Regions from separate parts of the Bacillus sp. M5A3_1b genome, predicted to be linked through region 2. Evidence: riboswitches for the same ligand, from Rfam matches in the RefSeq annotation. Region 2 holds a riboswitch; each other region holds the start of a gene.
The links. A riboswitch is a leader RNA that binds a small molecule or an ion and turns the genes downstream of it on or off. The one in region 2 is predicted to bind thiamine pyrophosphate.

Region 1 (2,272 bases), on a different contig from region 2:
GCTTTGCCACATCGACCATATTTAATCCGATTGAAACCGGCTTTCCAAACTCAAGTAATTGCAACGTTAAATGCATATTTCTCTCGAATTGCGAAGAATCCACTATATTTAACATATGATGAAATTCGTCTGTTAGTAGAAAATTTGTAACGACACCTTCATCACGCGAAACTGGATTCAAATCATAAACACCTGGTAAATCAATTAATGTCCCTTGCTTATCTTTTAATTTACCAACCTTCTTTTCTACTGTTACACCGCTCCAGTTTCCTACGTATTCATAAGAACCAGTAAGTGCATTAAATAATGATGTCTTCCCTGTATTCGGATTCCCTAGCAAAGCTACCTTATTCACGCTAATTCCACCTTTATCATTTTCGCGTCACAATGACGAATACTAATTAACTGTCCACGACACTCCAATGTACAAGGACCTTTGAACATCGCTTTCTGCTTCATGCGAAGTTCACTTCCTTCAGAAAGACCGAAAGCAGCCAATCTTCTCTTTAGTAAATGATCTAAAGACTGAACGCTTTTTACTAACACTTTCTCACCGATTTTAATATCTACTAAGCTCATAACCTTCCCCCTCAGAAGAGAATGATAATTATTTTCAAAAAAATTATAGCACACTCTATTTCTCTTGTACTATACCCTTTTGCTTCACATTTATTAATATTTCGCTACAATTCTATTTCAATCATTGTCATACTGTATTCGTTTGCCATTCTCATCCATTTCGCTTACAATAAACAATAGCAAATAAAGAATCTCGTTATCACTGGGGGAGCCATGCCGCTGAGAGGGAACACTTCGTTCCGACCCTTCGAACCTGTTAGTTAATGCTAACGCAGGGATTGTGCAAACGTCCGAAATACATACCTCTTTTTATTTACGTATTTCGTATCCTCCTATGATATCTATTCTTTTTTGTACAACTTGGATTTAGGGGGAGACAACATGCGTAACACCAATTTACAAGCGATGATCGAATCTGCAATTCTTGCAGCCTTCGCCCTGGTCATCGACATTTTACCACTTTCAATCAAAATATCAGCAACAGGTGGTTCCATCTCATTCGCTATGATTCCTATTTTTATTATCGCATATCGCTGGGGCTTCAAAATGGCTTTCTTAGGAGGCTTAATTTGGGGATTATTACAAATTGTCGTAGGCGATGCCATTATCGTCACACCAATTCAAGTACTAATTGAATACTTCGTTGCTTTCGCATTCATTGGATTTGCTGGTTTATTCTATCGACCAATTCAAAAAGCACTTTTAACATCCAATGTAAATAGCTTAGAACAATCCAATTTAAGTAGCCGTAAAGACAAACCTTCACAAAAACAAAACGAAGGAAAGAAAGTTATTGGTTACATTATTGTTGCCACATTTGTTGGTAGCTTTGCTCGCTACTTCTGTCACTTTATTGCCGGTATTATTTTCTGGGGACAATATGCACCGAAAGGCCAATCAGCAGTTCTATATTCTTTAATATTTAACGGTAGCACAATGATTGGTTCCTATATTCTATGTACCGTTTTACTTATCTTTTTATTTATCACTTCACCACGTTTATTCAAAAGCATCAATGCTTATCAACTGAATTCGAAGAAAAAGAGCGCTTCATGAGCGCTCTTTTTTTCATATCGTAATATCAATTAAAAATACAATAAATACACAAAAGAAAATAAATACCATTATACTTAGCCAATTGCTATGCACGGTTCATCGACTCCTTACATAACCTCATTTTCTAACCAGATTATATCGCTTAAAAATAAAGATTAGGTAAAGATAATATGAAAATAAATTAAAAAAGCGTAGATTACATTGTCTACGCTTTTTTCGGTAAATAGAAGTAAAATAATACACCATCTTTTGTATTTTCTGCCCCATATTCAGCTTCGTGTAATTCTAAAATATTTTTAGAAATAGCTAGACCAAGCCCAGTTCCACCTTGTGAACGCTGGCGAGCTGCATCCACGCGATAAAAACGATCCCAAATTTTATCTAATTGCTCTTCTTCAATGTGAGTGCCTTTATTTTCAATACACACTTTTATACGATCCTTCTCATCTATTGTAGAAATGATAATATCTTCTTTATTTGGTGTATAACGTATGGCATTCGTAATGAAGTTCACGATCACTTGTTCAATCCGTCCTTGATTTGCGACTACTTCAAATGGACCTATATTTTTATGAACACGAAGTTCTTTTTTCTCTATTTCTACAGAAAGGTGTTCACATATATCTTCCATTACTGT
Region 2 (2,272 bases):
CAATTTTTAAACCTGAGAAAAAGTATGGCAACACTGCTGGAAACTTTACTTTCTGGTAAACTTGCCATTTCGTTGCCTTCATCGTTTGCAACAACTTCAACATATTTTTATCTACCGTTTGAAAACCTTCTAAAATGCTAAGCGCAATCGGGAAGAAACAAACGAGTATTACTACCATTACTTTCGGTAGCATTCCATATCCAAACCAAATAATAAATAACGGTGCAAGTACAACGATTGGAATCGTTTGCGAAATAACAAGCAACGGATTTATTAAAATACGAAATAAAGGGATAACATCCATAATAATTGCAATACTTGTCCCAATTAAAATCGCAAAAAACAGTCCAATTAGAACCTCTTGTAACGTTTGCATCGTATTCGGTAATAGTAAATCTTTCATTCCAATTAATTCTTGAACAATGGCAGAAGGCTTCGGTAAAATCCACGGTTCAATTTTAAATAATGAAACAGATCCTTCCCATATCGCTATGAGAAGGATAAGCCAAATTGTTGTAATTGTTTTAGATTGCTTCTGGTTTTGCATATTCATCACGGTACTTCCAAACCTTTTCATCTATCGTTACACCAGTACTTGGACGATAATGGATTTTAATAGAAGTAATCACTTCTTCTGCTCCAGCATCCACACAAGCTTGTTGCGCACGTTTAATGATATCAAGAAGTACATCTAATTCTCCTTCCAGCGTTGTTTCCATTGCCCCTACTTCATAACGAACTCCCGATTGTTGTACAACTTCAATTGCTTTATCAACAACAGAATACACATCTTTGTTCTTCGCTTGTGGTACTACTGAAAATGAAATTGTAACTTGTTGTGACATAGTAAAATCCCCCTTATAAAATGAAATATTAAAACAAGAAAAGGCTTTCCTACTGCGTAGGAAAGCCTTGTATGCAAGTTATTATAGAATAACATATGCTACATCACTTTAAGTAACTCCCTACGCTGGCATTATCCAGATCAGGTTGAGGGTCGATGTTTGTTTACATCCTCTCAGCCAATTGGCTCCCCGGTCCTTAATTCGTTTTCATTGTAGCATGATTTATTTTATTGAACAAACAAAAGCACGTATAATCATTTCATTTAACTTTTGAATTCCCCTATTAACTCTTGTAACTCCTGTGAAAGCCAGCTTAAAGAACTAGCTAATTCAGCAATATCTTGTACAGACATTTCCTGCTCTTTCATACTTTCTTCAATATTATTACTACTATTTGCATACGTATTTGCAATAAGTGATAGTTCATTTACAACACGAACAATATTTTGGCTATTTTGCAATATATCACTTGAATTGCTAGAAACAACTCTAACTTGATTTGTAACAGATTGTGCTGATTTTGAAATTTTTTCAAAGAAAGCACCACTACTTTCAACAAGTTTTATTCCAGATTCTACTTCTTTTGAAGCTTTTTGCATTGAAACAACAGCTTCTTCCGTTTCAACTTGTGTTTCCCCTATTAATTTCGCTATATCTTTTGCTGATGCTTCCGTCTGCTCTGCTAATTTACGCACTTCATCAGCAACAACAGCAAATCCCTTTCCGGTTGCCTCAGCACGTGAAGCTTCAATAGAAGCATTTAAAGCTAGGGAATTAGTTTGATTTGAAATACCTGTAATTACATTTACAATATCACTAATTTCTTTTGATCTTGTTTCCAAAGAATGGATGATAGAAGATAAATCTTGTACTGCATTTTGTATTATGTTCATTTGATTAATCGCCTGCTCAATAACACCATTTCCTTTTACTGAATGATACTTTGTACCTTCAGACTCTTTCGCTATTTGTTCTGCAGCATTCGTTATCTCTTCCATCTTATCTTCCATTTCATATACAGCGCCTAAATACTGTGGTGCTGCAGTTTCTTGTAACCGAGCTCCAGCTCTTAACTCAACCATAGAACTTACGATTTCTTTAACTGCCATGCTATTCTCTTTCGTACTCACTGACAATTCTTGTGAAGATGAGGAAACCTGTTCTGCTGTCTGCTTCACTTTATCTATAATTCCTTTAAACTTCTCGATGGTATTATTAAAATACGCATTAATAATACCAATATCATCTGGTCTTTCCTCTAATTTAATACTTAAATCACCTTCACCGACTTTGCGCAATCCTTCACGTAAATCTCGCAATGGAGCAAGTGCGTTACGCACAATTAAGAATTGAATAAAAGTTGCAATTAAAACAGAAATACAAATAAACATTAAACCTTGTATAATGAACTTTTCTTTTGTACTAGG
Region 3 (2,272 bases), on a different contig from region 2:
CTTGTACTAGCGTTGCCACGTACATTAAGTTTAGGTGTTGCAACTGTGTATTTCGTATTATTTTGAACTGTGATGCCTTTTACTAAAGGCTGTGAACCATTAGATACGAATGCTTTTTGTACGTAACCTGTTTTGCCATTATGTAAAATTTTATACCACTCGCCTTGTTCTTCTTGAATGGTAACGAATTTCCCATTTGGTAATACATCTAAAATTGAAGATTCTAAATTAGGTTCAGAACGAACGTTTAATGCATTGGCATTAACGATGTACTGATTATTAGATTGAAGTTTGTTTTTTAGTAGAATAGCATCTTTTTGTACGTAACCTACTTTATTATTAACAGATACTTTATACCAGCCATTAGTTGTTTCAAGTATGTTCACTTTCGTATTAAAGCGAATTGTATCAATTGAAGAGCTATTTGCGTTATCTTTTGTATGTAAGGCTACTTGATCGACTTTGACATATCCAGTTTTCACATTAGATAATTGTTCAGCGTTGGCTGTTTGTACATTTGTTTCTCCCATAGAAGGAAGTAAAGAGGCAATTGCGACAGTAGTTGCTGTTAAAGCAGTAGCTTTCATATTCATATAATAGAGACCTCCTCTAGTTGTATAGTTGTAATTTTATTATAGTATAAAGATATAATATAGTGGGTGTATTCACATAAATGTAATATGAAATCAATATAAAAATAAATTTTTCGAGGATAATAATTCCTTTTTATCCAATTAATTAGGATAATAATTTCTAACATAGAATATAAGTATTATATAGTTTTGTTATTTCGTTGACAATTGGGAAAATTAAAACAGTTGATGATGTCTTATTACGATGTTATACTGACAGTGTTAATTTCATAGTTTGCTAGGAGAGCTGGTGTTGCCAGCTGAGAGTAGGCCGTAAGCCTTTGATCCTTTTCATTACCTGATCTAGATTATGCTAGCGTAGGGAAGCAATTCGGACACTAATAATGAGTCCCCGTTTCTTTGCGTATAGAAACGGGGCTTTTTTGTTTGAAAATTTCATATTGAAACCACTAGGGGTGCTTGTTGTGCTGAGAGAGGAATAATCCTTAACCCTTACAGACCTGATCTAGGTAATACTAGCGAAGGGAAGTGGAACAACGAATAAATTATAATTTTATTTGCTGTAACCACTTCTTATTTAGAAGTGGTTTTTTATTTAGATATATAAATTGAAAGGGGATAGCGAAATGAAATTTTGCGATAGATTATTAGAAACTGTACAACCAGTTTGGGAGATGAGTCATAATCATCCGTTTGTAGTAGGTATGGGAGATGGCACATTAGAAAAAGATAAGTTTCAGTATTATATTATTCAAGATTATTTATATTTGTTAGATTATGCAAAGCTATATGCGATTGGTGTTGTAAAAGCAACGAATCCACAAGTAATGGGGAAATTTGCTGAACAAATTGATGGCATATTAAATGGAGAAATGACGATCCATAAACAATATGCAAAAAGACTTGGTATTTCTATAGAGGAGATAGAATCTGCAAAACCATCTGCTAAAAATTTAGCCTATACAAATTACATGATGTCTGTATCTCAAAATGGCACACTTGCGGAATTAATAGCAGCACTTCTTCCATGTATGTGGAGTTACTGGGAAATTGGAAAGCGTTTAAACGATATTCCTGGAGCAAGAGATCATGAGTTCTTTGGTGAGTGGATTCAAGGATATAGTTCAGAAGAATACGGTAGCCTTTGTATTTGGTTAATAGATTTATTAAATGAAATGGCAGTTGGAAAGTCTGACAAAGAGCTAGATCGATTAGAGGAGATATTCCTATATTCCAGTCGATTTGAATATTTATTCTGGGATATGTCCTATCGTAAGGAGATGTGGGGATTTGAGGAGCAAGAACATACTACAGTTTCATAATGTTTCTTTTCATTATGATGAGAAACCAATCATCAATGAATTAAATGCTTCTATACAAGATAAAGAGTTTGTAAGTATTATTGGACCGAGTGGATGCGGCAAAAGTACTCTATTTCGCCTTATTACAGGTTTAGAAGAAGCAAGTACGGGACAGATAGAGCTGACAGAAATAAAGAGCCATCCTGTAGGGTATATGCCCCAAAAAGATATGCTCCTGCCATGGAGAACGATTATTGAGAATGCTGCCCTACCGCTAGAGTGCCAAGGTGTACAGAAGAAAGAAGCACAAATAAAGGCAAAGGAACTGTTACATAAATTTGGCTTACAAGGGTATGAGACAAAATATCCGAAAGATTT

Region 1: it holds a riboswitch for thiamine pyrophosphate, as region 2 does, so the genes downstream of both, ACLBWW_RS05700 (energy-coupled thiamine transporter ThiT) here and ACLBWW_RS25155 (MTH1187 family thiamine-binding protein) in region 2, are expected to answer to the same signal.
Region 3: it holds a riboswitch for thiamine pyrophosphate, as region 2 does, so the genes downstream of both, tenA (thiaminase II) here and ACLBWW_RS25155 (MTH1187 family thiamine-binding protein) in region 2, are expected to answer to the same signal.

Annotation. Positions count from the first base shown of each region.
Region 1 covers NZ_JBKEZY010000001.1:1,066,236-1,068,507, forward strand. The annotation lists gene feoB (ferrous iron transport protein B) at 1-355, opposite strand, end outside; gene ACLBWW_RS05695 (FeoA family protein) at 352-579, opposite strand; TPP riboswitch at 774-875, shown strand; gene ACLBWW_RS05700 (energy-coupled thiamine transporter ThiT) at 961-1,635, shown strand; gene ACLBWW_RS05705 (sensor histidine kinase) at 1,841-2,272, opposite strand, start outside.
Region 2 covers NZ_JBKEZY010000012.1:104,295-106,566, reverse strand. The annotation lists gene ACLBWW_RS25160 (ABC transporter permease) at 1-553, opposite strand, end outside; gene ACLBWW_RS25155 (MTH1187 family thiamine-binding protein) at 525-845, opposite strand; TPP riboswitch at 946-1,047, opposite strand; gene ACLBWW_RS25150 (methyl-accepting chemotaxis protein) at 1,109-2,272, opposite strand, start outside.
Region 3 covers NZ_JBKEZY010000007.1:289,892-292,163, reverse strand. The annotation lists gene ACLBWW_RS21220 (SH3 domain-containing protein) at 1-593, opposite strand, end outside; TPP riboswitch at 863-974, shown strand; TPP riboswitch at 1,035-1,137, shown strand; gene tenA (thiaminase II) at 1,220-1,915, shown strand; gene ACLBWW_RS21210 (ABC transporter ATP-binding protein) at 1,884-2,272, shown strand, end outside.